DNA from 3 places in the Desulfitobacterium sp. PCE1 genome. Region 1 is predicted to be linked to each of the others. Evidence: riboswitches for the same ligand, from Rfam matches in the RefSeq annotation. Region 1 holds a riboswitch; each other region holds the start of a gene.
What was found. A riboswitch is a leader RNA that binds a small molecule or an ion and turns the genes downstream of it on or off. The one in region 1 is predicted to bind cobalamin.
Positions count from the first base shown of each region.

Region 1 (10,820 bases):
CCATCCTTATCGATAAATTCCTGGAAAACGCCATCGAAGCGGAAGCGGATGCCATCTCAGACGGTGCCCATGCTTTCGTCCCCGCCGTTATGGAACATATCGAGCTGGCGGGGATCCACTCCGGAGACAGTGCCTGCGTCATACCTCCTCTGACCATTGCCGACCACCACCTAAATACCATCATCGATTATACCCAGCGGATTGCTCAGGAACTCCATGTCGTAGGACTCATGAATATCCAATACGCCATTGCCGGGGATAAGGTCTACGTCCTGGAAGCCAATCCCAGGGCTTCCCGTACCGTACCTTTAGTCTCCAAGGTCTGCAATATCCCTATGGCACGGCTTGCCACAGAATTGATCCTGGCCGACTATACCGGGCAAAAGACCGATATGGCAGTAAACTTCAAACCCGCTCAGATCGCCCATTACGGTGTCAAGGAAGCGGTCTTCCCCTTTGACAAATTCCCTGAAGTGGATCCCGTTCTCGGTCCGGAAATGCGTTCCACAGGAGAGGTCCTGGGCATGGCCGATACCTTCGGGCTGGCCTATTTCAAAGCCCAGGAAGCGACTCACTCCCCCTTACCCTTCAGCGGAACCGTACTCATGAGCATCGCCGAACAGGACCGCTCTTCAGTGGTGGTCGAGACCGCCAAGGAATTCCTCAAACTGGGCTTTAAGATTAAAGCCACCCAGGGGACCCAAAAATTCCTCAAGGATCATGGAATCGAAGCCGAATTCATCCACAAAATAGAGGAAGGCCGTCCCAACATCCCCGATGGCATCATGAACGGCGAGATCCAATTGATGATCAATACACCGATTGGAAAACTCAGTGTGAAGGATGATTCCTATATCCGCAAAACCGCTATCAAATATAAAATCCCCTATATCACTACCACCCCTGCCGCTCTAGCCAGTGCCAAGGGAATCGCCGCGTCTCAGGAAGCCGCCGCCAATAAGACCGTGGTTAGGTCCTTGCAGGAATATCATGGTGAGATCGTGTGATTTAGACCGTTGACGGTCCCCTTGGTTGACGGGGATACCGCCATGGGCACCATACTGCGCTACGGCTCCGAAGGGGATACCAGCTGCTGCCAGATTCGACTTTTTTTATCCTTATATCGGGTGTTGATTAAGCTTGATTATAAAAAAACAGTAGATCGCGATGATCTACTGTTTTTACATGACTTTATTTAATGTGTAAGCTCATTAAAGACGAACAACTCAACCTGATTAGAAATTGCCGTCTTTTTTCATTTCATTGAGCAGTTGCTGAGCCATTCTTAGATAATTATCCCATGCGGTGTTGCGTGTGGTATAACCACTTTCTGCATAATTACCGGTATCACCAATGGCTGGAAGCTCGGATAGATCCAAGAGGTTTTGTGTTTTGACGACTTGTTCGTTTAAAGCATCCATTTGAACATTAAATCCAATACGGGAAGGCTCTTCATATTCTACACTGTCATATTTGGATTGTCTGTAAAACTTTTTCAAGTTTGTGTTGTCGATTTCTTCTGGAGTGTCTGCAAAGATTTCATCATACTTTACAGAAATGATCTTTTTATCTTCGACAACTATTTTGAGAAGACCTGTGAGTCCACCTTCAAGTTTTTCAGCAATGCTGTAATACTTTTGATTCGATGGTGCATTCAAAGAACCTTTCAGCTGCTCTGCCAGTGGAAGCATGGATTGCTTGATACTGTTGGACGCACCGGAAACCATATCAAATTCTCCAGTAAGGGTTTGCTTCTCGATCATTTGCTTTTCCACCATAACTACACTTTGAATCCAGGCTGCTCCTTTGCGCTCTCCCATTGTGAAGTTATATTCAGACATCCGTTTGGGAACATCTTGATAAATACGATGGTAGTAATTTGGACGCGTCGTTTCGTTAAATTCGACATGAACTATTTTATCATCATTTTTAACCACCTCTAGGGTTCCCAGGTGTCCTTGACGGAAATGTTCTTCGATTTTATAGTAATCCCCTTTGGTAATCCCTAGCTTCGGTTGAATACTCCATTCGAGATCAAATTTCTTTTTTTCCGGTTGAACACTTGCGTTTTGTGTTTCCTGAGTTTTGGGTACCTCTGGCGCCTTACTCTCTTGACCGCAACCTGTCATTGTTGTTACCATCGCAGCAAGTAGCACTCCTGTAAGCCAACTTTTTTTACCTAATACCATCCTTATCGCTCCTTTTTCTATATCGAGCTTGAGAAGCTCTTTGTGATGGTTTTATCATACAAGAGCTTCCCCTGCATGTGAATGTAATTACTAAGGGTTATCCCCTGACAAAACACGGATTCGTATGTTACGTTCCTATCGCTCATCCTTTTTCATGGCCCTGTACACCATAGGTGGCATCCCAGTATATTTCTTAAATAACTTCCCGAAATACTCTGCATCACTAAAACCCAGGAGATGGGCTATTTCATAGTTTTTTAAGGCATCTTTTTCAACCAATCTTTTTGCCCGTTCTATTTTGATAAAAGTAATATGCTCTCCTACGGTTATTCCCGTCTCCTGTTTGAACAGATCACCGACATAATTCTTCGTCAAATAAAATGCTTCTGCAATTTTTCCGAGACTAATCTGATTTTCAATATGCTCAATACAAAAAAGACATACCTCTCTTACTAGGGCACTGCGTTCAGACCGCAAAACAAATCGATTCAGTGTGTCCATCAGCCTTTCAACATGCTCCATGAATCGCTCCTTCAGGACTTGAAACTCCGCTTTCTGAGGGGAGGGATTTTCCAGATAATGCTCTACTGTGATGTACTTCTCAAGCCAGGGATATGCCTCTTGTATGGACATGAAAACTTCATCATAAATTTTTTGCAATACCAGAGCCCCTTTAATCCGATCATGCCCTACCCCCTCACACACTTCATCAAGCATCATCTCTATTCCCCTTAAGGCTCCCTTTTCTCCTTGATCCAGCTGCTTCAAAAGGCTTCTCAGCTGTGCCTCAGGATAATAGATATCTACCTTTTCAACCAGCTGTTCCTCTAATGTCTTTACATATTCATTGGCCTTTTTCTTGTCCAATAGATGTTTTTTTGCTTTTTCGAGCACCTGTTTTAGGTCATCATGGACAACAGGCTTAATCAAATAATCAAAAACACCGTATTGAATCGCATGTTTTGCAAAGTTAAATTCACTGTGCACGCTCAAGAACACGACGCAAGAAGCTAATCCCCGCTCTTGTACTTCTTTTAATAGTTCAATTCCATTGATGACTGGCATTTCAATATCCGTAATCAAGAGGTCTACAGGATGCTCCCGAAGCTTTTCAAGGGCTTCTTGACCATCCGATGCCTGTGCCACGATGCGAAAATCCGTTTCATCGCTCCATAAGGTTAACCGCTTAATCTGTTTTATCATAATATCCATATCATCGACAATCATTACCTCAAACATTTTCGCCCTCATCTATGTTGTTTTTTTCTAAGGGTAAAGCAAAATAAAGTTGTGCTCCTTCATTAACTCGTCCCTCAATCCAAACTCTTCCTCTATGTTTCTCAAGTATTTTTTTCACAGTAGCAAGTCCTATACCCGTTCCTTCAAAATCCTGCTTACGGTGCATTCTTTGGAATACGTGGAATAACTTACCGGCGTACTTCATATCGAAACCAACACCATTATCTTTAAAGCAGAATACCCATTCTTCAGCATGTTTGACACTGTTTACGTTCAGGATTGCCTGTTGACGCCCTTTTGTAAATTTAAACCCGTTGGAAAGAATATTTTCAAGGGCTTGCCGTAAGAGTACTTTATCCCCTGTTACCATCGGCAATTCATTCTCAATGACCAAATCCACGTTTCGATCAGGATGAGCTACCTTAAGTTCTTCATAAATATTGAGAATAAGGTCTGCTAGGTTTACTGGTTGGAGTGCCAATTCTTGCTTTGACGTTATGGAATACTCCAACAAACGATGAATCAATGTGTTCATATCTTGGCAAATTCCTTTAATGCTCCCTAACATTTCATTGGTCTCTGGATTAAGTTGTTTTCCATAATCCTCAAGAATAAAATTGCTATATCCTTCAATAGCTCGGATAGGCGCCCGCAAATCATGGGATATGGTATAGGCAAATCCCTCCAATTCGCTGACTGCATTTTGCAGTTCACCTGTGCGTAAGAGAATCCGTTGTTCCAGCTCGTCATTAAGCACCCGAATATCTCCTAACGCCTCCTCTAATTGGCGCTCTCGAATTCTCAGCTGCGCTTGTGTCTCCACCACGCGCTGAACAAAGCGAATGGTGATCCCACCCATAATAAAAAACAAAATAATTGCAAATAAGAAGGTGACTCGGGTTTCTTCACTGGGATTGAGATTCCATGAAAAAAAGGGGATCTCATCCGAAATATAGTTGTAAATTCCTAATACAGCTAAGGTAAAACATAAACCGAAAAGAACAATTGCGGACAAAATATACGTGTTATATCTTGCTCCACTAGAGATGGGGAGGTTAAAAAATTTGCGAACAAAAGGAAGGAGGAGCACTGCATCGCAAAAGCCTAATAAAATGGATTCGACAATGATTCCCTTGATTACGAATAAAAGAATAATCCCCATATCTATTTCCGTATAGGCTTGAGGATTCCAAAACGGTGTAATCACTTCATTGAATCGAATAAGTATTGGGAATAGAGTGATATAAACCACAAATCGGATAAGCACATATATCAACTGTAGAAAGTAGAGATTATAGACTCTCTTATTTGATTTCTGGCGTTTTTCACTCCCATATCCGTGAATAAGAACCCAAAGCAAAAGAGATAGGGAAGGAATCAGCGATGCCCAACCGTTATAACTCCCTAGAATAAACGGATAAAAAATAATAGGGCTGGCTACAACACTAATAACACCATACTTAGTCCCCCAGGCTAATGCCACCAACAAGGGAAGCATCAAACTCCATGTAATGTTAATGGAAAACCCATTAAAATCAAATCGACTTGCAAAGAAAACCCCGACAAAACTAATCAATCCAAACAAAATCGATATGAAGGTCCTGTAACGTTGGCTCATCTTTATCTCCTTAAGTAAACTCTCTAACTATCTTCTTAGTTATACCTCTATTTTTATCGATTTATCATCGGATGACAAGTCTTTTACTTTTTGCTTCGGTACATCTGTGATTTAGATCGTTGACACTCTCCTTGGTTTTAGGATATGATTTTATTAAACCTTGGCTCTGATTTTGGTTATAGACCCACTATATATAGTGTCTCTTCACTAATTTTTATCTATATATGGTGTTCGATAGGATTTTGATGTATAATAAAACTGATCCATTGATCAAGGAATCTCATAGGTGACTGTGTGACCACAGGTGAAAAGGGAAGCCGGTTAGAATCCGGCACGGTCCCGCCGCTGTAAGGGAGATATGCTTCTTGGCATTACCACTGAAAAGGTTTTCGGGAAGGTAAGAAGTATAGATGATCCTAAGTCAGAAGACCTGCCTATGGGTATACCACCAACTCTACGGAGTATAGAGTATGTTGGACTGCTAATGGCATGTTGTTTTTAGCTTCTCGACATCTCTGTCGGGAAGTTTTTGTTTCTTTATCAGATGTCAGGAGATTAGATTGAGAAAAGAGGTAGATTTTATTTGATTACTAAGATTCGCAAGCGAGACGGACGAGAAGTTCCCTTTAACATTGAGAAAATAGCCAGCGCCATCTTTAAGGCGGCCAGCGCCACAGGAGGCAAGGACTATCAATCCTCCCTCCTTCTTGCTGAGGAAGTGGTCAACTACCTTGAGATCAACCTACATAAAAGAGTTCCTTCCGTGGAGGAAATTCAGGACGCTGTAGAAAAGATTCTTATCGAAAAAGGCCACGCCCGCACAGCCAAAGAGTTCATTCTCTATCGGGCAGAACGGACCCGGGTCCGGGAAATGGATACCCGGCTTATGAAAGTCTATGAGGATCTCACCTTTAAAGAAGCCAAAGACAACGATATGAAGCGGGAAAACGCCAATATTGACGGGGATACCGCCATGGGCACCATGCTGCGCTACGGCTCCGAAGGGGCTAAACAATTCAATGAGATGTTTGTCTTAAAGCCAGAACACTCTAAAGCCCACAAAGAGGGAGATATTCACATCCACGATATGGATTTTCTCACCCTCACCACCACCTGCTGCCAGATCGACATTATAAAACTCTTCAAAGAGGGCTTTGGGACCGGCCACGGCTTCTTAAGAGAACCCAACGATATCCAAAGCTACAGCGCTTTGGCTTGCATCGCCATTCAATCCAACCAGAACGACCAGCACGGCGGCCAAAGCATCCCTAATTTTGATTACGGCATGGCACCCGGTGTGGCCAAAAGCTATATTAAACTTTACAGACAAAACTTGCTCAAAGCCTGCGAGCTTTTATTCCCTCAGGAGATGGATTCGGAAGAGCTGGAAGCCCATCTTAAGGATGTGTTCTCCACTCTGGAAAACCAAGGAGGGCACATACCTACCCTTTCCCCTGATCCGGACTATTTTGAGCAGGAATCCGCTCTGCTCCAAAACCTTCCTAACCTTAAACTGGACAAGCCTACCCTTCGGAAGGCCCAGGACTTTGCCGCTAAAAAGGCTCTCGCCGAGACGGATAAAAAAACCTATCAAGCTATGGAAGCCTTGGTCCATAATCTCAACACCATGCACAGCCGTGCCGGGGCCCAGATTCCCTTCAGCTCCCTCAATTACGGCATGGACACCACCCCGGAAGGCCGTATGGTGGTCAAAAATCTTCTCCTGGCTACAGAAGAAGGTCTGGGCAACGGGGAGACCCCCATTTTCCCTATCCATATCTTCAAAGTGAAGGAAGGGATCAATTATAATCCCGGGGAGCCCAACTACGATTTATTCCAGCTGGCCTGCCGGGTGAGTGCCAAAAGACTCTTCCCTAACTTCTCCTTCCTCGATGCTCCCTTTAACCTGCAATACTATGTCCCCGGCAAACCTGAGACGGAAATTGCCTACATGGGCTGCCGCACCCGGGTCATCGGCAATAGTTACGATCCTTCCCGGGAAACCATCTTTGGCCGGGGGAATCTTAGCTTTACCACCATCAACCTCCCCCGTCTCGCCTTAAAAAGCGACAAAAACCGCACTGAATTCTTTACCATGCTGGATGAGAAAGTTGACCTCGTCATCAACCAGCTCTTGGAACGCTTTGAGATTCAAGCCCGCAAAAAAGTCAAGAACTTCCCCTTCCTCATGGGGCAGGGGATCTGGCTGGACTCTGACCAATTGGGCTGGGATGATGAGATCCGCGAAGTGCTGAAGCACGGAACCCTTTCCATGGGCTTTATCGGACTGGCCGAGTGCCTTATAGCCTTAACCGGACAGCATCACGGGGAATCGGAAGAAGCCCGCCAATTGGGACTGGAGATTGTCCAGCATCTGCGCCAGCGCATGGATGAAGCCGGGCAGGAATACGGGCTGAACTTCTCTCTCTTAGCCACTCCTGCCGAAGGCCTCTCCGGCCGCTTCATTAAGATGGATCAGGAGCTTTTCGGCAGCATCCCCGGTATCACGGATAAAGAATACTACACCAACAGCTTCCACATCCCCGTCAGCTTCCCCATCCCTGCCTTTCACAAAATTAAAATCGAAGCACCTTATCATGAATTGACCAATGCCGGCCATATCACTTATGTGGAGGTGGACGGCGACCCGGCTCAAAATGTGGAGGCCTTTGAGAAAATCATCCGCTGCATGAAAGAATCCGGCATCGGCTTCGGCGCCGTCAATCATCCTGTGGATCGGGATCCCATCTGCGGATATACAGGAATCATCGGCAACGAATGCCCTCGCTGCGGCAGAGCAGAAGGTGCCACCCCCTTTGAGCGCATCCGCCGCATCACCGGCTATTTGGTCGGCACCCTGGATCGTTTCAACGACGCCAAAAAGGCCGAAGTCCGGGATCGGATTAAACACCTGAATTGCCTCCACTCCTCTGCGGATCAGAGGGAGGTCTGATGATGGACTTCCAGATCCGGATCGCAGGAATCATTGAAGAATCCATTGTCGATGGCCCGGGCATACGTTTGACGGTCTTTGCCCAAGGATGCCCTCACCACTGCCCCGGCTGCCATAATCCTGAGACCCATTCCTATGAAGGAGGAAAAAGCATCCCTATCTCAGAGATTCTCAAAGGTTTGGCGATGAATCCCCTCCTTGACGGCATCACTCTAAGCGGCGGGGAACCCTTTGCCCAAGCTGAAGGTTTTGCCTTATTGGCACAGTCCGCTAAGCAAAGAGGCTTCCACGTCATGACTTACTCTGGGTATACCTATGAAGAACTTACCGCTCAAAGTAAAAAAGAGCCTGCCTGGGCTCTCTTACTTGAGCATACCGATTTATTGGTGGACGGACCATTCGAATCAGCCAACAGAAATCTGCTTCTACCCTTTAGAGGTTCGGAGAACCAACGAATTATCGATGTGCAAGCAAGCCTGAAGCAGGGGAAGGTTGTTTTGGCCTTGGCTTAAATTCGCAAAAGGTTTGGTTAAACTATCCAAGATATGATATATTTAACTTGGAGGAGGGTTAACTATGGATATAGCAGCTTTGTCCGTCGTTTCCAATCAGGTTCAGCTCAAACAGCAAGCTTCAATTTCTGTCATGAAGATGGTTATGAATACCTCTCAGGAACAAACCAATGCCATGCTGGCCATGGCTTCGGGGATATCCAATGAGATGGAGCTATCTGTGAATCCTCAGCTTGGCAGTCAACTTAACGTCTTGGTATAATGATGTCCTTGTGCCCCGATTTATGCGCAGGATAAAAAGGACCGTTGCCGGTGAACATTGTTTTCCGGGCAACGGTCCTTTTTCGTTTATAGGCTTTTTTGTTGATAAGATTATAATCCATATCCTCTTGAATAGTCCTCAAAACAGTCCAGGCAGACCTTTTTCCCCTCCTGGAGCCTGATCTTATGTTCAGGCGCCCCTTCCCCGCAGCTTTCACAGACCACGGTCCTGAAGAGCCGGGCCTGCTTAGGCACAGTAAAACCAGGCTTTTTAAACTCAAACACTTCCTCCACCGGAGCGGTGAGGATATACTTTTGCCGTTCCTGCCGGTCCATTTCCCCTTGAGAGGGTTTCAGAACGATTCTCACACTTTCCCCTGTGGTTCTGTTGAAGAAGCTGAAGGCCATTTTTCCGGTTCCCCGATAGATAAGATTTCCTTTGCCAAAGCTGCATCCCGCAATAACTTGCACAGCATCGACTCCACAGGCATCATTTTCCGTCACGCAAACAATTTCTTCATCACTGGAGAACTTGAGTCCCATTTTTTCCTGGGCCGCTTCACATGCTCTGAAACCAATGGCTAATCCCGGACACTCATGGCCATGAAAGGCCACCGCTTTTTCCCACAACTGCTCATCCATAATCATCCATTCCTTTCTTTATTTATGCATTATGCTTTATTCGTCTTCATAACCTGCTCGGGGAAGGGCACGACCATTTTAACTCCATGGGAATATTCCATAGCCACCGGTATGCCGTACACTTCGCTGATCACCTTAGCATTCATGATTTCTTCGTCGCCATAGGCATAAATTCCTCCGTTTTTAATAAAGAGAAACCGATCACAATAGCGCAAAGCAAGATTCAAATCATGAATGACCATAAGGACACAGATATCTTCCTCCCTGGCGATTTTCTCTACCAGCCCAAGCATATCGTGCTGATTTTTCAGATCCAGGTTGCTGGTAGGTTCATCCAGGAGCAGCACTTTAGGTTGTTGGGTCAAAGCCCGGGCCAGCATTACTTTTTGCAGTTCTCCACCGGAGAGTTCATCGATATAAGAGAGGGCCATATGAGTTAGCTCCAATTTTTCAATCATGGTTTCAACGATCTCATAGTCTGCTTGGGAGGGGCTGAACTTGATATAGGGTTTGCGCCCCAGCATCACGGCATCGAACACTGTAAAGCGGGAGGTTTCACTGTGCTGAGCCACATAGGCCACCTCTTTCGCCACATTGGTCCGGGACATGCTGAACACATTCTGTTCATCCAGTAGAACCTGGCCGGAGCGAGGGGGTAGTATTTTATTGAGGCATTTAATCAATGTACTTTTTCCTGCACCATTATTGCCCAGAATGGCGACACAATGTCCATAGGGCGCTTCGAAGTGTACATCCTCCAGTACAAGGTGGGTTCCATAGTGAAAGCTAAGGTTCTGTACTTTCAGCATCCTATCTCGCCCCCTTGTAAATCAGATATAAAAACAGCGGCGCCCCGAGAAATGAAGTTATGGCACCAATGGGCAAAACCACCGGCGCTACAATGGTTCGGGAACAAAGATCACTTAACAGCAATATACAGGCTCCGGCTAGCATGGAAGCCGGAAGCAAAAACCGATAATCGCTGCCCACGAACCTTCTAACCATGTGGGGAGCCACCAACCCGACAAAATTAATAATCCCCACAAAAGATACGGCACTGGCCGCCAAAAGAGCGGACAACACCATACTGACCAAAATCAGCTGATCCACATGGATCCCCAGACTTCGTGCCGTCTGCAGCCCGCTTTGTATCCCATTGTAGCTCCAGCTTTTGGACATAAAGTAGATAAAAGTCAGACTAAGAATGACAAAGATAAGGACTATTTCATTCCAGCTGGTACGTCCCAGATCCCCAAATGTCCAATAGACCACCGAGGCCAACACTACATCGTCGGCAAAATATTGGGCCAGAGTGGTTCCCCCGCCGAACAGGGAAGAAAGAGCAACCCCGGCTAAGACCATGGAGGCTGGGGTAACGGTTTTAATCCGGGATAAAGCCAGAATGA
Region 1 is NZ_KB913023.1:334,949-345,768, reverse strand. Features, by position in the region: gene carB (carbamoyl-phosphate synthase large subunit) at 1-1,007, shown strand, start outside; gene DESPCE1_RS22890 (hypothetical protein) at 1,050-1,199, shown strand; gene DESPCE1_RS0101695 (hypothetical protein) at 1,236-2,189, opposite strand; gene DESPCE1_RS0101690 (response regulator) at 2,325-3,428, opposite strand; gene DESPCE1_RS0101685 (ATP-binding protein) at 3,421-5,046, opposite strand; cobalamin riboswitch at 5,314-5,499, shown strand; gene DESPCE1_RS0101680 (anaerobic ribonucleoside triphosphate reductase) at 5,630-7,999, shown strand; gene nrdG (anaerobic ribonucleoside-triphosphate reductase activating protein) at 7,999-8,511, shown strand; gene DESPCE1_RS0101670 (YjfB family protein) at 8,576-8,773, shown strand; gene DESPCE1_RS0101665 (FmdE family protein) at 8,884-9,414, opposite strand; gene DESPCE1_RS0101660 (ABC transporter ATP-binding protein) at 9,444-10,223, opposite strand; gene DESPCE1_RS0101655 (iron ABC transporter permease) at 10,225-10,820, opposite strand, start outside.

Region 2 (10,820 bases), 2.4 Mb from region 1:
ACGAGGCTATCGCAGACTGGCGGGGCAAGCTCCTTTAAAAGAAACCTTAGCCGCCGCCATGATCAATCTGAGTTACTGGAAAGCGGACCGCGCCCTTATTGATCCTTTCTGTGGCACGGGAACCATACCTATTGAGGCAGCCATGATCGCTCTTAACCGAGCGCCGGGCTTGAAGAGGGATTTCGTCGCTGAAACCTGGCCCAACATTAAGGAGAAATACTGGCAGCAAGCTCGTGAAGAAGCCCAGGATCTTTATGTTCGGGATCAGGAACTGCATATTTATGGTTCGGATATCGACCCCAAGGCCCTGCAGCTTGCCCGGGCTCACTGTGAAGATGCAGGACTGACGGATAAGATATTTTTCCAACGTTTGCCTGCAGCCGAAGTGCGCTCCCGGTTCCAATACGGCCATCTAATCACCAACCCTCCTTATGGAGAGCGTTTGGGTGAGGAAGAGGAAGTCAAACAGCTTTATAAAGATCTGGGAGAGACATTCAAGAATCTGGAAACCTGGTCCCTGCATGTGATCACGACGGATAAACACCCTGAGCTTCTGATTGGACGCCGCTGGGATAAGAGCAGAAAGCTTTACAATGGCCGCTTAGAATGCCATTATTATCAATTCTTCGGCCCCAAGCCCCCAAGACGCCCACGGGATCAGGAAGGGGCAGAGGGCACACCTTAATTTTCCCAAAGGCTCAAGCACAGGCATAAGCAAAGATTTAAAAAAGATAGGTTCCCCCTTAGGGGACCTATCTTTTTTACTCTCAAAATTATCCCAAACACAAATCTTCATTAAGATGGTAAATGGCACGAGTGTACTTATCCCGGTCAATCACAAATTGCATATTGACTTGACGAAGGGATTGGGACACACAGTTCACATTAATATGGTTTTTCGCTAAACTGCTGGTAGCACGGGCTAAAATATTCGGAACAGCAATATTCGACCCAATCACACAGACTATGGCCGCCGGCAAAATAGTCACGGTCTGATAAGCCCCTTTCAATTCCGCTACCAGGTCTTCGTCCAAATCATGCTCCCAGATCACGAGAGAGATACTATTGGCATTGGTGGCTTTCATGATATAACTTACGGAATATTTCATGAACATCTCCATAATCTGCTTATCGTATCCTGCCTCACCGACCATTAAAGAATCATGGATTTCCACTACGACCACCTTATCCGAACCGGCAATAATCTCGATTTTGGCTTCGGGACCAATATAATCCTTGGAGATGAGTGTTCCCGGATGATCCGGCTCGAAGGTGTTCTTCAGACGCAGATTGATCCCGCCCATTTCCAGAGGTTTGGATGCATTGGGATGGATGGCTTCCATGCCTATATCTGCAAGCTGATCAGCAACATCATAATTGGTCCGTCCTACGGGGATGGCCTTTTCTACCCCCACAATCTTTGGATCGGCAGAAGAGAGATGGAACTCTTTGTGAATAATGGCTTCATCCGCATGAAGATGAGTGGCAATCCGGGAGAAAGTGATCTCCGAATAGCCCCGTTCAAATTGACGCATTATCCCTTCTTTGCCTTTCGTATACCCGGTCACGACGACAATCTCCTTGAAGGGATCCACGCCCCGAAAAGCTTTGGCTATCCGCTCATCAATAGTCAGCTGACGGGAGTCCCGAAGGCCTGTTAAATCCACAAGGCGGGCGGGTATGCCGCGATTTTGCAGGATGTTCACGGAATTGAAGGCTGAATGAGCTTCTCCTAAAGAAGCCAGAAGCTCTCTTGCAGCAGAGAAAATATTCTCACGATCCACATAACCGGAGGCAATGATTTCATGCATACTATGCAAATAGGATTTGGTCTGATTGATCCTTGAAGCCAGGAACTCCTTAGCCGCTTCAGCATCTAAGCCAATTTTCACAAACCCCTCGTTAATCTTAAGCAGATCCTGCAATAAGAGAGTCAAAGCTTCTTCACAATCTTCACCATTGATAAAATGACGATAGATCCCCGGGGCTTTTGTCTTTTTATCCTCCAAAAGCTTATTGGTCACCCCTGCGTAGGCAGAAACAACAAACACTCTCCCGAAGCTAAAACGCCGTGAATCCTGTTCCCCAATAATATTTTTCAAGACATCTTCAAATTGGGACATAGAAGTGCCCCCGATTTTTTCTACCGTTAACATACAACACCTCATTAGCATCAAGATCTCTGTTAAATAACACTATTCATCATTATAATACAGCGCCTGCCGGCCAACAAGATACAATTTCCCAATCGTAGGATAAACAGCCAGCCAAAAAATTCCTAATGGTAATCTACCCTCACCTCGTTTCAGAGGATAAGAGGATCATACTTTTATCATATGCCATTAGCAAAGGTGGTTCCGCTGTGGGGAACCACCTTTTTACACCGATTCATAAATCTTGACTTTCAGACTTTAGCCTCTAAATGTATGGCCATCTATTCACTTAGTCTATTCTCATCCTTCCAGAGAAGACAGGGATACAGGCTTAGCACCCTAAGACATGGCCCAAAGATACAGAGAAGCCACAGACCCGTAGGGTGAATACTTCTTACGGTAATGCTCAAAGGTCCCCTTAGATAACTCCTCCAGCCCATAACAGTTCATCATTCCCCTGCGGATAGCTAAATCCCGATAACTGACCACGTCGGGCCGGCAAAGAGAAAAGATGAGCAGCATCTCTGCCGTCCACACTCCCACACCGGGTAAGGCTGACAAGGAGTGGATGATTTCCTCATCACTCAGGGTATGAAGCTTATGGAAATCCACCTCACCTCTTTGGGCGGCCGCAGCAATCCCTTTGATATACCCCGCCTTGCGTGTGGACATTCCACAGCCTTGAATAGCCTTCAGATCGGCTAAAACGATTTCCTCGGCACTGATATTTCCCAGGAGAGTTTGCAGCCGGTTCCATACGGTCTCAGCTGCTTTTTTGGAAATCTGCTGGCTGACCACACTGGAGATCAGAGCTTTAAAAAGGTTCGGGGTAACCTCTCTCTCGATCATCCCCATGCGCTCTATAGCTTGCCCCAGGACTTCATCCCGGGTTTTTAAATACTCGATTTCTTTTGACCCGTATGGAAAAATCATTTAGATTGTCCTCTCCATAACAATATGGGAAATTCCATCTTCCATGAATTCCTCAGAAGTTTGTCTATACCCTAGTCTTTCGTAAAAGTTCTGAGCCTGGGTTTGGGCATGAATCTTCGCTTTACAAAAGCCCTCCTCTTGGGCAATCTTTTCCAGGCTTTTGACGACGACGCTGCCTAAGCCGAATTTTCGCATGGCGGCACGCACACAGATCCGCTCCAATTTGGCCGTATCCCCCAGCCAACGCAGCCTTCCCGTGGCTGCCGGCTGGTCTTCATAATACACCAGAATATGACGGGCGGCTGCACCTGACTCATCATATCCATCGAATTCATCCTGCAGAGGAACCCCCTGCTCTTCAACAAAAACTTCCCTGCGAATTTGAAAAGCATCTTCTAATTCCGTACCTTTTACTTCAACGACGTTCATGTGATATTCCTTCCTCTCGTGCCTTCCAAATATTATATTAAGTGTATCTCTTAAGCCTGGTGGACACGATCGGTTCACCAATGAGTTCGTAACCATTAGTCAAAATCCTTGATCATCTGAATATACTCAAGATCATTAAATCCCAATCGTTTATACAGAGATATAGCTTTAACATTCTCTTCTTCCACCTCAAGCCGGATCCGCTTGATCTGGTCGTGCCGGTGCTCCTCTAAGTATTGAAAAAACTCCCGGGCAAGCCCCTGCGAACGATAAGGAGGCAAAATATAAATCTCATCTATCCAGACTACGATTCCTCCAGCTTCCTGAGAAAAAGTCTTCGCTGTAATTGCATATCCGGCAACCTGGTTTTCCCACTCCAGTATATATCCATTCAGATAACGATCCGAACTCATCATCTCATCAAAAGTTCTTGTGTGAAATTCCTTGGGTACAGGCTGGAGAACAGCTTCCGAATGGTAGAATTCAAATGCCAGCTCCAGGAACCTTTCTCTGTCCGCTTCTGCCATTGCTCTGATCATAACGTTTCAATCTCCTATGTATTTGATTTATCCTAATTATATCCTAACTAATTATATCAAACAAAGTCAAACCCACATTCCTGCTAGAACCTGCCTGAGCGCAAGATCGATACCAAGAGAAGAATGAACATCATAGCTGCCATAACAAAACCGGCCTCAATAGCCGGTATTCGCCAAAAGACCAGGGGTTCCTTGCCTAAGGCGGAAGCAATGACTAAACCGCACATGATAATGCTGAAAGACAGTAATAAAATGCTAAAAGAAAGCTGATTGCTTATCCGATCCAGCTTCCGTATGAAAGTGGCTAATTCGGGTAAATAAATCTCCACCCGTACTTTGCCCCGCTGAATGCTGCTGAAAATCTCCTTCATTTGTTTCGGGAGATTGAATAAAAGATCCGAGTATTCCCGAAAATGTTTCCAGGTTTTCTCGGCGAAAAAGACTGGATTGAGCCGTTCTTTAAGGAGCTGCTCTCCGAAGGGCTCGGCAATATCGATAATACTGATCTCGGGATCCAGCTGCTCCACGATGCCTTCCAGGCTTAGAAGGGATTTGCCCAGCAGTACCAGATCGGCGGGAATAATAATCCGGTGTTTATAGGTCACCTTAAACAGATCGTTGACGGCATTGCCCAGATCAACTTCACTCATAGGAACATCCAAGTACTTCTCTCTTAATAAATCCACATCCCGATACAATGCCTTGGGGTCCATATCCTCTGGAACGATCCCCATAGCAAACACGGCCTCCACCATGTCCTCCGTCTTCCGCCGCATCATCCCAATGACCAGGGAAGCGAAATGATCCTTCATATCCGGGGAAAGTCTGCCGATCATGCCGAAATCGATCAAGGAAATAACCTGCTGGGGCAAAACGAAAATATTTCCCGGATGAGGGTCCCCATGAAAAAAACCCTCGATTAAGATTTGTTTAAACATAGCTTTGATCAGGTTTTCCGCTAGTACCTTACGATCATAACCCAGCGCTTCAAGAGTCTCGAATTGGCTGAGTTTTACCCCTTGAATATATTCCAGAGTCAAGACCTTTTTATTAGAGTACTCTTTATAGACTTTAGGAATGCGAATCGTGGGATCTCCTTGAAATTGCTTCCCCATCCGTTCGGCATTGCTTCCTTCAATCTCATAGTCCAATTCATTGCGCAAGGAATTAGCGAATTCCTCCACCATATCCTTTACATGATACAGAGCTGCCCAATCCACGCGCTTTTCCGCCAAAGCAGCCAAGTCCAGAAGTATTTCCAGATCCGTCTCAATGGTCCGGGCAATATGAGGGCGCTGGATTTTCACCGCTACATTCTCCCCTGTTTTGAGAACAGCATAGTGGACTTGCCCGATAGAGGCAGCCGCCACCGGTTTTTCCTCAAAATGCTGAAAAATATCTTCCGGCAGGGCCCCCAGTTCCGTTTCAATAATTTGGCGAACGTCGGCAAAGGAAAAGGGGGGAACCTGATCCTGCAGTTTTTCCAGTTCAGTGATCAGGTAATCCGGAATAATATCCGGCCGAGTGCTGGCAATCTGCCCAATCTTAACATAAGTAGGCCCTAATTCCTCCAGGGCCTTACGCAAACGCTGACCGAGAGTTTGGGAGTCCGCCTCTTCTTCTCTCCTCAACATCCGCCTGGAATAAGAGATAAAATTAATAAGCCCCATCTCTTCCAGGATGAGGCTGAATCCATTACGGGCCAATACCGTGGCAACTTCCTTATACCGATGAACATGACGAATTTTTCTGCCAATCATGCTAATACCCCTAATCTATCCCCAAGTTCATTCCCCAGGCTTCTGGTTTTCCAATTGAGCGATTCGATTCTCCAGCCTTTCCATGTCCGCTTTACTGGGAAGATTAAGTTCTGCCAGGATTTTTTGCACTTGTTCCTTAATCTTGGTATAGATTTCATCCTGCTGATCCTCTCCCTTTTGGATCAGCTCATTCATCCATTCCTTGGATTCGCCGGCAGACAGCTCCCCCTTCTTTACCAATTCGTCCACGACCTTCTCGATTTGCTCTTTGCTCACGACCGCCAAGCCTAATCCCAAGGATAAACCTTTCTTTACTATATCTTGCATAATATACATCCCCCTGTCATGATTTCTATGCGAGTCCTGGCATTAGTATTCACGGGATTTCTGAAAACGATTCTTTATTTGCCATGAAGGCATACTCTAAGTGCATCTTGGCATTGTCAGGTGAATGCCTTATAATGATCTTAATTCAATACTGTACGATTAGGTTCTCAATCCATTTTTGGATAGAGTTAAAAGGGAAGCCGGTTCAATTCCGGCACGGTCCCGCCACTGTGAAACGAGTGAGTCATCACTCCCAAGTCAGGAACCTGCCTAATCATCAGCGACCCTCCTCGAGGACAGGAAATAGGCGCTGCAAGAGTCCACATAGTGCAGCAAAAACCTTTTATCCTGGCGGTAAAAGGTTTTTATTTTGTCTTGCCACCCTAACATGAAAGGAGAACCCAAATGAATAGAAAAAAACGGACACTGCTCACCCTGCTCATAACCCTAGGGGTGACCTTATTTTTGATCAGCGGCTGCAATCCAACCTCACAGCAAGGTGCGGCTTCTCCCGAAACACCGGCTGGACAAGATACCAACCAGTCCACAAGTTACCCTTTAACTTACACAGACGATACAGGAGTGGCAACCACCCTGGAAAAGGAACCCCTGCGCATTATTTGCCTGGCCCCGCCCTCCACGGAGATCTTAAGTGCTCTGGGCCTGGATGACAGGCTTATCGGCTTAACCGTCTATGATAATTACCCGGTGGGTATCCAGGAGAAAGCGGAATACGTCTTTGCAGATAGTTTAAACCCTAATATGGAACAGCTCATCCAGCTCAAACCGGATTTGGTTGTTACAGGGATGCATAACCAAGACTTTATCAACTCCCTGCGCAATTTAGGTATCCCTGTGGTTCATTTAAACCCGCAAAGTCTGGAAAGCACGTATCAAGCCATCGAGAAACTGGGATACATCACCAATACCCAGAAACAGGCACAGACAGTGATCCAGGGAATGAAAGAAAAGGAACAGGCCATTGCGGATAAAGTGGAGACTATCAAGGAATCCGACCGGGTCAAGGTATGGATTGAAGTGGATCCGGGCCTTTTTACCGCCGGTGAAGGAACTTTTCTTAATGAGCTCATCACCAAAGCGGGGGGAATCAATATCGCCAGTGATGTCCAAAACTGGGCACAATACAGCGAAGAGCAGGTGATTGATAAGAACCCTCAGGTTATCCTGAGCACCTACTCTTACTATATGGATAATGTAAAGGCCACTATCTTAGCCCGTCCAGCTTGGCAAGGCATTGATGCTATTGTCCATGACCGTATTTACGATCTGGACAGTGATATGGTTACCCGCTCCGGTCCCCGGATCATCGACGGCCTGGAGACAATCGCCAAAGCCCTTTACCCGGATCTTTTCTAACCCGCAGCCTTTTATTTTAAGCGGCATATTTTATTCAGTATGGGGAGAGACTTATTGACTTGAATTTAAGGAGGACAACATGAGATGAATTCCAGAACTTTCCCCAAAGGCATCACATGGATTTTGGCCCTGTCCTTTCTCCTGCTTCTTTCCGTTGTGATCTGTGTAATGACCGGTTCTGTCTCCCTGCCCTTTCATCTTACCTGGAAGATTATTTTAAGCCATCTGCCTTTTTTTAACTTTGACCCCAGCTGGACTCCTGCCCAAGAATCCATCGTTTGGAATCTGCGCCTGCCCCGCGTCTTTTTAGCTTTGATCGTGGGGGCTATGCTGGCTACCTCAGGAGTGGCCTTTCAAGGGATTCTGCGCAATCCTTTGGCTGATCCCTATATCTTAGGGGTCTCTTCCGGAGCTGCCTTTGGAGCAGCCTCAGCTATCCTCTTTTTTCGCAGCTTTTCTTTCTTTGGTCAATCGGTCCTGCCCCTTTTCGCCTTTGCCGGGGGTCTTATTTCATTGGCCTTTGTCTTCTCTCTATCCAGACAGCATGGTCAATTTGAGCGGGAAACCTTAATTTTGGCTGGTGTGGTGGTGCAGGCTTTACTGAGCGCTTTTCTCTCCCTGCTCATTGCTGTTTCCGGCGAGCAGATGCAGCAGATTATCTTCTGGATGATGGGGAGTCTCGCCAACAGCAACTGGCAGAATGTCCTTATCCTTCTCCCTTATTTTCTCATCGGCTTGACCTACCTTCTCTTTCAAAACCGGGAGCTTAATGTCATTGCTTTAGGGGAAAGAGCTGCGACTCATCTCGGAATTAATGTGGAGAGGAAAAAAATCGCCATTCTAATCGTTGGCTCCTTATTGGCCACCGCCGCTGTTTCCATGGTGGGCATCATCGGCTTCGTAGGACTTATTATTCCCCATCTTATGCGTCTTCTGGTAGGGCCTGACCACCGAATTCTTTTGCCGATATCCACTTTAGCGGGAGCAATCTTTCTTTTGTGGTCGGATACCATTGCCAGAACCCTGCTCCAATCACAGGAGATTCCTATCGGAGCGATTACAGCTTTTGTGGGTGCTCCCTTTTTCGCTTATCTTTTAAAGAGTGGTTTAAGGAGGGGTTAAGATGAACGTGTTCGAGATTCAGAACCTTAATCAACATTATGGCTCCTTTGCTGTTTTGCGAGATATCTCCTTCACTATAGGTCAAGGAGATATGTTTGGAATCATCGGCCCCAATGGCAGCGGCAAATCAACTCTGGTCCGCACCATCAGCGGTCTTCAGCCGCCTACCTCCGGGAAGGTTCAACTAATGGACAGACTTCTTTCCTCCTATACCTCCAAAGAACTGGCCCGCCAAATCGCCGTCCTGGAGCAGGAAGGCACCCCTGCCCTGCCCTTTACCGTAGAGCAGATCGTATCCATGGGGCGCTATCCCTGGTTAAAGCCCTTTGCCGATCTAGGCCACCATGACAAGGCTGTGGTGGAGAACATACTCGTTAAACTGAACCTTTGGCATAAACGCTCCCAAAAGGTCAGCACCCTAAGCGGCGGTCAACGCCAACTAGTCTCTCTGGCCCGTGCCATGGCTCAGGAACCCCAAATACTCATCTTGGATGAACCCACCACCTATTTGGATATCGGACACCAAATCTTAGTCATGGATCATGTCCGTCAGTGGCATGATGAGTTAGGAATCACTGTGATAATGGTCTTGCACGATTTGAATATAGCGGGTCAATATTGCAACCGGATTCTCCTTCTGGATCAAGGGGAAATCGTCACCTGGGGCAAAAAAGAAGACGTTCTCCTGGAAGAAACTCTAGCCCAAGTGTATAAAGCGGATTTAGTTCAAGTTCATCATCCCAAATTAGGAGTACCTCAATTCCTATTGAGCGGAAAATGATTCCTGAGATTAACAAAACCTGGCGATTTAACCAATCATCCTCTAAGGACATCGTGAAAAAGTTATTTTATACTGAAGACAACCTGTTAGAATCTGATAGGTTGTTTTTTGTTTTGAAAGGAGAAATTTATGAAGAACCTTATGAAGAAACTTATGAAAAAAAATACAAATAAAAATCGTTACAAGAAAATCCTTATTACTGGAATGGTTCCGATAGTGTCCTTGGGACTATTCGCTACGACTCTCTTTGCTTACCCTCAGACCATTTCAGAACCTATAGCACCTCAAAGTGTAGCTTTGGCTGAGGAAACTGCCCTTGCCCCTCAAGCCAATTCCGAAAACACTTTGGCCTCCAGTGCATCGCTTGCCAATGTCGAGGCCGCCAGACAGTCCGTAACCAGTGAAATCTCCCGTGGGTCCAAATCCACTCAGCCTGCGCCTTCTCAAGCTCCGAAGACTACCCCTTCAACCTCTCCCGCCACCTCTTCCCAAAAGTCTTCCAACACAAGCAAAAGTGCTGCCGACACCCCCAAAGTTTCCGCCAAATCCAGCACACCGGTGAGTACCTCCAAAGCCACTGCCGTAATCAACACTGCCAAAAAATATATTGGAGTGCCTTATGTTTGGGGCGGCACCACCACCAGCGGATTTGATTGCTCAGGATACACCCAATATGTCTTCGCTCAGCATGGCATTTCCTTACCTCGGGTATCCCGGGATCAATATAATGTAGGAACGGCTGTTTCCTTCAGCAACCTCAAAGCCGGAGACCTGGTCTTCTTCTCTTTGGACGGGGATAAAGTCATTGATCATGTGGGAATCTTCCTGGGAAATGGACAGTTCATCAATGCCTCCAGTTCAAAGGGAGTAACCATTTATACCATGGGTTCCTACTGGCAATCCCACTTCATTGGGGCAAAACGCGTCCTCTAGTCAGCCGGAGCCATTCGTAATCGATTATGAATTTCTAACCCTATGAAAAGGGAGTATCGCCGCTACTTTTTAAGCAGCCGGCGATACTCCCTTTTTTTATGTATGGATAACTCCATTGAGCAAGGACGTTAAATAGCCCAGAATAATATTATAAAGAAAGAGCATTAGACATGTTGCCAAAATCCCCCGCCAATTAGGGCCTCCTTCGGCAGCCGCTCTCCTGCGGATTTCTTCAGATTCCAGGCCCGATTCTTTCAGCTGATCTAATTTTCTGCGAATATGACGATAGTATAGAGCATTGCCAAAGGCCCCCATAAGCAAGGAGATCACGATGGTTATCCGAATGTCGGGCTCCCATCCCAGCACGAAAATATAAGCCACATCTCCAGCCAGCATAATCCCTACCAATAGAGCGAGGTATACATACATTTGACGATAGCCCACCCAGAAAGCAAAGACAAAGAAG
Region 2 is NZ_KB913023.1:2,731,091-2,741,910, forward strand. Features, by position in the region: gene DESPCE1_RS0113560 (class I SAM-dependent RNA methyltransferase) at 1-685, shown strand, start outside; gene DESPCE1_RS0113565 (aspartate kinase) at 774-2,156, opposite strand; gene DESPCE1_RS0113570 (DNA-3-methyladenine glycosylase) at 2,493-3,086, opposite strand; gene DESPCE1_RS0113575 (GNAT family N-acetyltransferase) at 3,087-3,515, opposite strand; gene DESPCE1_RS0113580 (GNAT family N-acetyltransferase) at 3,611-4,054, opposite strand; gene DESPCE1_RS0113585 (AarF/ABC1/UbiB kinase family protein) at 4,138-5,814, opposite strand; gene DESPCE1_RS0113590 (phasin family protein) at 5,842-6,141, opposite strand; cobalamin riboswitch at 6,286-6,430, shown strand; gene DESPCE1_RS0113600 (ABC transporter substrate-binding protein) at 6,547-7,518, shown strand; gene DESPCE1_RS0113605 (iron ABC transporter permease) at 7,603-8,640, shown strand; gene DESPCE1_RS0113610 (ABC transporter ATP-binding protein) at 8,642-9,421, shown strand; gene DESPCE1_RS0113620 (C40 family peptidase) at 9,551-10,354, shown strand; gene DESPCE1_RS0113625 (DUF2628 domain-containing protein) at 10,451-10,820, opposite strand, start outside.
Region 2: linked by a shared signal. The riboswitch ahead of DESPCE1_RS0113600 (ABC transporter substrate-binding protein) and the one ahead of DESPCE1_RS0101680 (anaerobic ribonucleoside triphosphate reductase) in region 1 are both predicted to bind cobalamin.

Region 3 (10,820 bases), 2.9 Mb from region 1:
ACCCGCTTACAGGAAAGGATTGAGGTCCTTCTAGGGGATAAAGTCATCCTTGATGAAGCTCGCCTGGCTAATGAAGTGGCTTTTTTTGCAGATAGAGTATCCATTACCGAAGAGTTGGTTCGTCTGCAGAGCCATATTGACCAATGCCGGGAAGCTCTGAAAAGTTCTGAACCCGTCGGGCGTAAACTGGATTTTCTGGTTCAAGAAATGAATCGGGAAATCAATACCATTGGCTCGAAGGCTAATAATTTAAACATTACTCAGCATGTTGTTCAGATGAAAAGTGAATTAGAGAAGATCAGGGAACAAGTTCAAAATCTAGAATAATTGGAGGGTTAAGTTTTGGACATTAAATTGATTAACATTGGGTTTGGCAATATCGTATCCGCCAATCGCATTATCTCCATTGTCAGCCCAGAGTCGGCTCCTATCAAACGGATTATTCAGGAAGCACGGGATGCGGGAATGCTGATCGATGCCACTTATGGCCGCAGAACCCGGGCCGTGATTATCTGTGACAGCCATCACGTGATTCTATCAGCAGTTCAACCGGAAACCGTAGCCCATCGCCTCTCCGCGAAAGAAGCCAGCAACACTGCCGAAGACCCAGCTGATTAAGGGGGAGCATCGTGGAACAGAATCATGGATTATTGATTGTTCTATCCGGTCCTTCCGGGGCAGGAAAAGGAACCCTTTGCCAGGAGCTGTTAAGACAGATACCTCAGGTGAAGTATTCCGTGTCGGCTACGACACGCCAGCCTCGTCCTGGTGAAGTGGATGGATTGCATTATTATTTTCGAAGCCGGGAAGAATTTCAAACCATGATCGAACAGGATCAACTTTTGGAATGGGCTGAGTTTTGCGGTAATTATTATGGAACCCCGCAATTCGCCGTGGAACAAGCCATTCAAGCTGGGAATGATGTCATTCTGGAGATTGAAATTCAAGGGGCCTTACAAGTTAAGAAACGCTTTCCACAAGGGGTGTTTATTTTCGTCGTGCCGCCGTCCATGGATGAACTTTCTCAGCGTATCCATAAACGCGGTACCGAATCCGAGGAAGTTATCCAAAAACGGCTGCAGACTGCTGCTCGGGAACTGGAATATGTGAGCGAGTATGATTATGTGGTCGTGAATGATGAAATTCCTCTGGCAGTAGATAAACTGAAGAGCATTCTTCTTGCTGAGAAATGTCGTGTCAAAAGAAAACCTTATGTATTTCAGGGGGTGTAACCATGAAACAGCCTTCTCTCGATATTTTGTTGAGCAAAGTGGATAGTAAATATACCTTGGTGCTGGCAGCAGCAAAAAGAGCCCGTACCCTAATGGAAGATCCGGAGTTTGAAGTGAATTACCGTGGAGCTAAGCCGGTAAGTCTTGCTTTTGATGAGATTGCCAAAGGCAAATATCATTTCGAATTGACCCGTGAGGGAATAAAATAATGTTGCGGGGCAAGAAAATCCTTGTGGGGATTACGGGTGGTATTGCATCTTATAAAGCAGCGGATGTGGTGAGCCGTCTCCGTAAGCAGGGCGCAACAGTGTATGTGGCGATGACTAAGGGGGCGACTGAATTTATTGCCCCCTTAACCCTGAGGACCCTTTCCGGTCATCCGGTCTATGTGGAGATGTTCGAAGAGCCCAAGGTGTGGAACGTTGAGCATATCGCTTTGGCGGAAGCCGTCGATGCCGTATTGGTTGCCCCGGCCACGGCTAATCTATTGGCTAAAATGACTGTGGGACTCGCCGATGATTTTCTCTCTACTGTCCTGCTGGCAACTAAGGCCCCTATCTTTGTGGCTCCAGCTATGAATCATAATATGTATCATCATCCCACTACCCAAGAAAACCTGAAGCGGTTGCAGGAACGTTCCGTGCGGATTCTTGGACCGGCAACAGGCTTTCAGGCCTGCGGTACGGATGGAGATGGCCGTATGAGTGAGCCCCAAGATCTTGTGGAGGCTTTGCAGAGCTTTTTTGCCACATCAGGATTATTGGCGGGCAAAAAAGCCCTGGTCACAGCCGGTGGAACCCAGGAACCCCTTGACCCGGTTCGCTATCTGGGCAATCGTTCTTCAGGCAGGATGGGTTTTGCTGTGGCTGAAGCCTTAAGGGAGGCCGGTGCGGAAACCATCCTCGTATCCGCTCCTAACGAATTGCCGACCCCACCGGGAGTGAGGCGAATCGCCGTGATGACAGCTGAAGAAATGCATGCAGCCGTCATGGACGAATTTGCTCATATGGATATTGTCGTCAAAGCGGCGGCCGTTGCCGATTATCGACCCCTAGCCAATGCCGAACAAAAAATTAAAAAAGACGGGTCAAGTCTTACTCTGGAGCTTGTACCCACTCCCGACATTTTGGCGGAATGCGGCAAGAAGAAAGAACGCCAATTTCTTGTGGGCTTTGCCGCTGAGACGGAAAAGCTTTACGAGCACGCTCAAGCCAAAATGCAGCGCAAAAATGTGGACATGCTGGTAGCAAATGACGTAACCAAACCTGGAGCTGGATTTGGCAGCCCTACGAATATCGTGAGCTTGCTTTTCCCGAATGGAAAAAAAATCGATCTGCCCCAAATGAATAAATTAGACGTAGCTCGGCGGCTGGTTCAGGAGATTGCTGAGCGCCTTAGTGAAAAGGAGTGACTTCATTGGTAAGAAAATTATTTACCTCCGAATCGGTCACGGAAGGACATCCTGATAAGATCTGCGACCAGATTTCCGATGCCATCTTGGATGCCATCTTTGCTAAAGACCCCAATGCCCGGGTCGCTTGTGAGACTTCGGTTACCACCGGCCTGGTTTTGGTCAGTGGCGAAATCACGACCAATTGCTATGTGGATATCCCTAGTACGGTAAGACAAGCCATCCGTGAAATCGGTTATACCCGGGCCAAATATGGCTTTGATGCGGATACCTGTGCCGTTCTCACTTCTATCGGGGAGCAGTCCGCCGACATCGCTTTAGGAGTGGACAAGGCTCTGGAAGCGAAAAACGGAGAAATGAGTGAAGAAGAAATCGAAGCCATTGGTGCCGGAGACCAAGGGATGATGTTTGGCTACGCTACCAATGAAACGGAAAGCTATATGCCTCTTCCTATTGACCTGGCTCACCGCCTGGCCCGCCGCTTGAGCGAAGTACGCAAGTCGGATATCCTGGATTATCTGCGTCCTGACGGCAAGACTCAGGTGACGGTAGAGTATGAGGACAATCGTCCCGTCCGTATCGATACCATCGTGATCTCCACCCAGCATCACCCGGAAGCCACCCAGGAGCGGATTCGCCGGGATCTGCTGGAGCATGTGGTATTTCCCGTGGTTCCGGCAGAGTTGCTGGACGAAAACACACGCTATTTTATTAACCCCACAGGCCGTTTTGTCATCGGTGGTCCCCAAGGGGATGCCGGCTTGACCGGTCGCAAGATCATCGTTGATACTTATGGCGGTATGGCTCGCCATGGGGGCGGAGCTTTCTCAGGCAAGGACCCCACAAAAGTTGACCGCTCTGCGGCTTACGCAGCCCGGTATGTAGCGAAAAACGTGGTGGCGGCCGGTCTGGCTGATCGCTGCGAAATCCAGTTGGCTTATGCCATCGGGGTAGCTCATCCCGTATCTGTTCAGGTGGAAACCTTCGGGACAGCTAAGATTGATGAAGAAAAAATCGGGGAATTGGTCAAAGCTAATTTTGACCTCCGTCCCGCTGGGATCATTAAGACCTTGGATCTGCGCCGTCCTATCTATCATCAAACGGCTGCCTATGGCCATTTTGGCCGTACCGATCTGGACCTGCCTTGGGAAAAGACCGATAAGGTAGATGCGCTGCGGGAGCAAGCCGGCTTATAGAGTATAAAGTTCAGAAGCAGATGGATAAGGCCGGAGGATTGTTTCAATTGGAACAATCCTTCGGCCTTGATTAGTTTAGAAGATAGAATAAACTCTTTATTTTTGGAATCTTAATCTTCTGAATAAAAAGATTCCTATGAAAATCAATATAAATAGTAAAGCCAGAATTGAAATTTTCGCTTTCACCAAAATCCCTCCTTCTTAATAGATTATCATGCTGTAAACTTAATGCATCCAGCTTTTTGGAATAGAAAAGATTTTGACTTGACATTATAACATTTTCGGCTAAACTGAATTCAGTAGGTTTTAACAATTTAAGGATTTCAGGTGCCCTTCGCCAAGAAGGGAGAATAGGGAACCGGGTGCAATTCCCGGACGGACCCGCCACTGTAAAGAGGAGTCTCAGCGTTGGATGCCACTGGGTAACTGGGAAGGCAGCAATGAGACAATGACTCGAAGTCAGGAGACCTGCCTGGAGCCGGGAACACATGAAGTTTGGTAAAGTTCATGGTCATTTTGCTTTGTCTGAAAGGAAAAGCGAGGTGGCTATGGACTTTTTATTTTTGCAGAAAAACTATTTGGAGAGGAGAGTTGAATGGATTGGGGTATCAGGGAAGAGATGTTGAGGTGGTTTCTTTGAATGATACGCAATACCTTGTCGCAGCTTGCGACTCATGCGGTGCTATTGGTGAGAAAGAGCTGGATGTGGTCAAAGTTCCCTGGAGGATTACCGGCAGGTTGACGGCCCGGGTAGCCTTAATGGAAGTACTCGCAGTTGGAGCGGTTCCCCAGATGATGAGCATTGCCATTGCCAATGACCCCATACCCGCAGGGGAAGAAATAATGAAGGGGGTGAGAGAAGAGCTAAGGGCTTTGAACCTGATGTCCCTGCCTACGGCTATCAGCACAGAAAAGAATATGCCTACAAAACAAACGGGCTTAGGAATCACGGCCATCGGGCTTTGCGATCAAGATAAACTTCGCATTGGTAGATCCAAGCCGGGCAATAGCCTGTTTTGCCTGGGACTTCCTAAAGTGGGAACTGAGGCGGCTAACCCGGAAGATCCGGACATTCTGCAGGGGGTACATGTCGTTAAATTGCTTAGTGTCCCTGGAGTGTACGACATTATTCCAGTAGGCTCCCAGGGGATAAGGGGTGAAGCCGAAGCCCTTGCCAGGTCTATTGGTGCCCGGTTTATTAAAAATTCCCGATGTGAACTTGATATCCATAAATCAGCAGGACCTTCAACCTGTCTCATTTATACGGCATCAGAGGATATTGAATTAGGGGATTTTGGCAAGATACCCAACCATAAAATTGGCAGATTGGAAGAGGATGGAGGTGGAGGTCTCCAAACAGGAAATGAAGACTAAAATCCAAGAGAAATGTTAGCGGAAAGATTCAAATTAATGAAAGAAATGAAGGAGAGAATAACAATGATTGAGCCGGCAAAGAAAACAACGGTCCAAAAATCAGCTCAAAATATCAGACGAATTGCGATCATGGCGGTCTTTATCGCCTTGAGTGCGGTAGGAGCCTTGATTAAAATTCCCAGCCCACTGGGGACAGTGGCCTTAGATTCTGCTCCGGGTTTTTTCAGCGCTTTAGCCTTTGGCGGTCTCGAAGGCAGTATCGTTATTGCCATAGGCCATCTGCTGACCTCAGCGGTGGTCGGTTTTCCGCTGGGAATTCCTATGCATTTGGTCATCGCCATAGAAATGGCTGTCTTTGCGTTGATTTATCGCCTTGTCAATAAGAAAATCGGTTTGATTCCCGCTGTTATCATAACCTCCCTCCTCAATGGTGTGGTGGCTGCCTTTTCGGTCTTCCCCATAGGCGGTATGGGTGCTGTTTTAGGGTTAATGCCTTTTCTTTTATTGGGATCGGTATTGAATGTTGCGGTATCTGCTTTAGCCTATAAGGCACTTAAAGGAAGCCGACTGATCTAAAGGGGTGTTAGGGTGAAGCCAGTAATTGAATTAAGGGATGTCTCTTATCGCTATCCACGGTCAGAAGTCGAGAGTTTAAAACAAGTCAGCCTGGCAGTGAAAAAAGGAAAATTCATTGCTTTGATGGGTCCCACGGGAGCGGGGAAAACAACCTTAAGCTTGTGTCTGAATGGATTGATTCCCCAATTTCTGCAAGGTGAGATGCGGGGAGAGGTAATCGTTGGGGGTAAAGAGACTGATAAGATTCGGGTGCAGGAATTGGCCAAGCAGGTAGGGCTTGTACTGCAGGATGCAGAAAGTCAGATCGTCGGGCGAACCGTCGGGGAAGACGTGGCCTTTGGCCCCCGCAATTTCGGTATCTCTATGCAGGAGATTCAGCAAAGGGTTGCCCAAGCCCTGGCCCAAGTTCGGCTGAACGGCTATGATGAGCGCTCTACGGCGGAGTTATCGGGTGGAGAAAAACAAAGGCTGGTGATCGCCGGGGTGCTGGCCCTGGAGCCGGAAATACTGGTAATGGATGAACCGGCCTCCGAGCTGGATCCGGAAGGACGGTTCGAGATCTATCGGACCTTGGATGATCTCTGTCGTGAGGGTGAGCGGACGATTCTTGTCATTGAACATTCCAGTGAAGAAATCCTGCAAAGAGCCGATGAAGTCATTGTACTTAATCGCGGGAAAATTGCATGGCAAGGGGCACCGGAAGAGCTTTTTCGCAATATACCCCTTTTGCGGGAATTCGGGATAAAACCTCTTCCCGTCAGCTTATTAGGCTGGAACTTTTTGGAGAGAGGATGGATTGAATTCGAAGATGTTCCTTTAGATGTGGCCGGGGCGGAATCCTTGATCCGCAATTTGGTAAGGAAGAAAAATGCCCAGGGCAGAATAGCCTCCTTGGTTAAGCCCATAGAGAGAAAAGAAGTTCATCAAGAGGGAAGGGTGGAGGAGGGTCCCCGGAGTTCACCGTTGATTCAGGTTAAACAGCTTGTTCACCAATTTACATCAGGACAACTGGGTGTGCGGGGAATTGATCTCACTATTCAAAAGGGAGAATTTGTAGCACTGGTTGGTTCCAACGGAGCCGGAAAAACCACTTTAGCAAAACATATCAATGGCTTGCTTAAACCCACAGAGGGAGAAGTTCTCGTCAAGGGCCTGAATACGAAAGACTATGACACGGCTCAGTTAGCCCAAACCATTGGCTATGTGTTTCAGAACCCGGATCACCAGATCTTTTCCGTCTCAGTGGAGAAAGAGATAGAGTTTGGGCTGAAGAACGCCGGTTTTACCGGGACGGAGATGGAAAAGCGGATCGCTCAGGCTTTGGAATTAACCGGCCTGGAAAAGTACCGTCAGGTTCATCCTTATACCCTAGGTAAAGGGGAACGGCAGTTCATCGCTGTGGCTTCCGTTTTAGCCCTTACCCCGGAAATTCTCGTGATTGATGAACCGACGACAGGTCTTGATTGGGTGGGGGTGGAGAAAATCATGAAATTACTTCAGCAACTCCACAGAAAGGGGACAACCATTCTTATGATCAGTCATGATATGGACAGTGTTGCAGACTATGCAGAACGGGTTGTCCTTTTGCAGGAGGGTCAGGTTATAATTGATGCCCCTCCTTGGGAGGCCTTTGCAGATGAGTCTATCCTCCGGCAGGCGGCAGTTCTTCCTCCCCAATTATGTGTCTTAAATCAAAGACTGAAAGATTTAGGCTATCAGGCGAAATCGGCTGAAGAATTCAGACGGATAGTGTTTCATAGTATTGAGGAGGGGGAGAGGAAACCTTGTTGATAGACTATTTGCCAGGGGACTCTCTGCTTCACCGTCTCCATATTCGTACCAAAGTATTTGGTTTTCTAGTGGTTATTATCTGGTGCTTTCTCTTTCAAAATCCTCTCTACAACTTGTGCTTTTTGCTTGGTATCCTCGTATTTGCGCTTCAAAGCAAAATCTCCTATAAGAAAGTTTGGCAGATGATTCGGCCTTTAATGCCCATCTGTCTCTTTCTGCTTCTTTTTACAGGAATAACATATCCTCCGGAAAGATTTCAAAGAGAAATAAGTCAAGTCATTCTTTTCTCCATAGCCAATGAGGGGCAGGTTGCATTGTCCGTGGGAGGGTTTTTAACGGGAGTTAATTACATCTGCCGCCTGCTTATTATGGTGCTGGGGTCTTCAATTCTGACCTTAACGACGCCGCTGGATGAATTTATGCAGTTTTTGAATCAGCTTAGAGTTCCGGCGGAAATAACCTTTATGATCACGACGGCCTTGCGGTTTATTCCCACTCTGGATAAAAAAAGATTGTTTATTATCGAAGCTCAAAGGGCCCGGGGCGCAAGGATCAATGATAAAAGCAGTATGGGACGGATAAAAACTTATCTTTTGATTATGGTCCCCTTATTTGTAAATTCCATTTTGATTGCCGAGGATCTGGCAAAAGGTATGCTAAACCGTGGTTATGGATATAGATCCTTTATGACCCCAATACGTGAATGCCCTTTGACAGCAAAGGATTACTGGGTTCTATGGGCTCTTCTGTTATTCTTAGGTGGCGGACTGTATATGCGGATCGGCTTAAACTCAGGGGTACTATGAATAAGAACGAAGTATCTAAATAATGGGCAACTCGGCTATCTTATATAAGACAGAAAACTTGATTTGTGATATAGTTAAATTAACTATTATAAACGAGCGACTTTTAGTAGCAACTATTTGCAGATAACTGGTTGGACCTCCCTTAAAGCAGCTTTAAGGCTCTTTAAAACGACGTTTAAAGATATTGCACTCCGACCACAATCGTAAATCCATGGAATGTAATTTAGGAAATATGAGGAGGAGAAAGCAAATGCGTATTGCGCACGGAAATCTTTGTCGTAATGTTGTTGACCAGAATTTGACTCGGCACTCTGAAGAAACAAAAAGAGAGCGTATTCTCTCAGCTGTAAAACAACAACAATCAGCCGAAGAAGCCATGGCAGAACAGAAAAATCAGCAAGAAGCCTATCTGGAGGCAATGAATCAGCAAATGAAAATTTCTGGGGAGCAGATGAAAGGAGAAAAAGAAAAGCTGAAAATTTTGCTGACCTGCTTGGAGATTTCAAGACGGCTAGCAGGGGGAGACAAAGTCCCGCAGGCAGATCATCAGTATTTAATGAAACATGATTCGGCCCTTTATGCCAGGTCAATTTTGATGCGTTTTCCCAAGCACAATCCTCATGAGTATAAACAGCTTTCTGAGGATAGTGGGTGCCGGGACGAGCTGCAAATCGGCAGTTTAGACGGGAATGCAAGCTACCAAGGGTTAAAGGATGTCCTGGTACAGTGCGGTGGTGCCGTGCTTGATGTAACTGTGTAAGGCACGATTTTCCCTGAATCGTAGTCAAATCCTAAGTAAAAACAAGTGCAAAAATAGTAAAAATTGATTGAATATTTCATATTGACAAATATTTTTGACGTGTTAATATAAAGGCAGAAAACATCTTTTTATTTTGCCCCAAGCTGTATATACAGGTATATGTAGCTTGCGGATGATTAAAAATATTAAGGGAGTGAAAAGGATGCTGGATTTAAATGCATTGACACAAGCCATTGGGGATCTGGATGAAGGACAAGTGGTAAGCTTATTAGAGGAGTTTGTTGAATCCAAGCCCAGTATGGCTGATGCAAACCAAGTCGTTGCGGCCTGTCAAAAAGGGATGAGCATCGTAGGAGATTTTTATGAAAAGAAGGAATACTACGTTGGTGACCTTATTTTCGCCGGTGAGCTTTTAAGCCAGGCATTTGACATTTTGAAACCTGTGATTGGCGGAGACAATACCCAGAAGGTTGGCAGCATCGTCGTGGGTACAGTTCAGGGAGATATGCACGATATTGGCAAAAACATTTTTGCAAGCATGGTCGAGGCAGCAGGCTTTGATGTCTATGATCTTGGCATCGATGTAGAACCTGCCGTTTTTGTGGAAAAGGTAAAAGAGTTGAAAGCAGAAGTATTGGGCATGAGCGGGGTGCTTACCCTGGCCATTGACTCTATGAAAGCAACAGTCGAAGCCTTGGAAGCAGCAGGAATACGGGACCAGGTGAAGGTTATCATCGGCGGCAACCCTGTCACTGAGGAGGCATGCAAACAAATCGGAGCCGATATGTTTACTACCAATGCCGCCGAGGGAGTAAAAATATGTCAGAGGTGGGTGGAATAACATGTCTGATAGAATGGCTGAAAGAACACAATTATTTACCGATCTGATCGATGGAAAAATTCCTAAGCGGGTTCCGATCATGGGATCCTTTGCTCATGAGTTTGCTATTCAATATGCCGGTATGGATTTAAAAGAGGTCCAATGGGATACGACCAATTTAGAAGCTAGCTTTGAGAAAGTGTGTGAAGACTTCTATTCCGACCTCTTGCCTGTTTCAGCTTTCAGAATGCCCTCATTTTACAAAATATTAGGCTCAAGAAACTTTGTCATGGGTTCCAATGGTTTTCTGCAGCATCCGGATGTAGAAGGGCTTAAAGTAGAAGATTATGATGATTTTATTGCTTCCCCCTATAATTGTATCCTGGAAAAAGTATTGCCCAATTTGTATTCTGAGCTGGATACGGATCCTGTCACCCGCTCCCTTGTCATGGCGAAGGCCTTTAAAGCCTATACCGACGAAAATAACAATCTGTTTAGGATTTATGGGAATTTGATCGGTAAATTTAATTACGGTACGGTATCCTTTTTTGCCGGTTTTTGCGAAGCTCCTTTTGATATTCTGACCGACCAGTTAAGAGGTTTTAAAAATATTTCATTGGATGTAAGGCGGATTCCCGATAAGGTTGAGGCTGCTGTCAATGCTGCCACTCCTTTGATGATCAAAATGGGAACTCATGCTGTCCCAAATAAGTACAACGCTACCTTCATTCCCTTACACATGGCTCCCTATCTTAGAGGGAAAGATTTTGACAGATTCTACTGGCCTAGCTTCAAGAAATTGGTGGAAGGTCTGGCCGAAAAAGGTATGAGATCCTATTTGTTTGTTGAGCAGG
Region 3 is NZ_KB913023.1:3,253,685-3,264,504, reverse strand. Features, by position in the region: gene DESPCE1_RS0116370 (YicC/YloC family endoribonuclease) at 1-327, shown strand, start outside; gene remA (extracellular matrix/biofilm regulator RemA) at 343-618, shown strand; gene gmk (guanylate kinase) at 630-1,232, shown strand; gene rpoZ (DNA-directed RNA polymerase subunit omega) at 1,235-1,441, shown strand; gene coaBC (bifunctional phosphopantothenoylcysteine decarboxylase/phosphopantothenate--cysteine ligase CoaBC) at 1,441-2,643, shown strand; gene metK (methionine adenosyltransferase) at 2,649-3,839, shown strand; cobalamin riboswitch at 4,148-4,330, shown strand; gene DESPCE1_RS0116330 (AIR synthase related protein) at 4,440-5,213, shown strand; gene DESPCE1_RS0116325 (ECF transporter S component) at 5,277-5,789, shown strand; gene DESPCE1_RS0116320 (ABC transporter ATP-binding protein) at 5,802-7,580, shown strand; gene DESPCE1_RS0116315 (energy-coupling factor transporter transmembrane protein EcfT) at 7,574-8,386, shown strand; gene DESPCE1_RS0116310 (hypothetical protein) at 8,637-9,146, shown strand; gene DESPCE1_RS0116305 (B12-binding domain-containing protein) at 9,349-9,987, shown strand; gene DESPCE1_RS0116300 (uroporphyrinogen decarboxylase family protein) at 9,989-10,820, shown strand, end outside.
Region 3: linked by a shared signal. The riboswitch ahead of DESPCE1_RS0116330 (AIR synthase related protein) and the one ahead of DESPCE1_RS0101680 (anaerobic ribonucleoside triphosphate reductase) in region 1 are both predicted to bind cobalamin.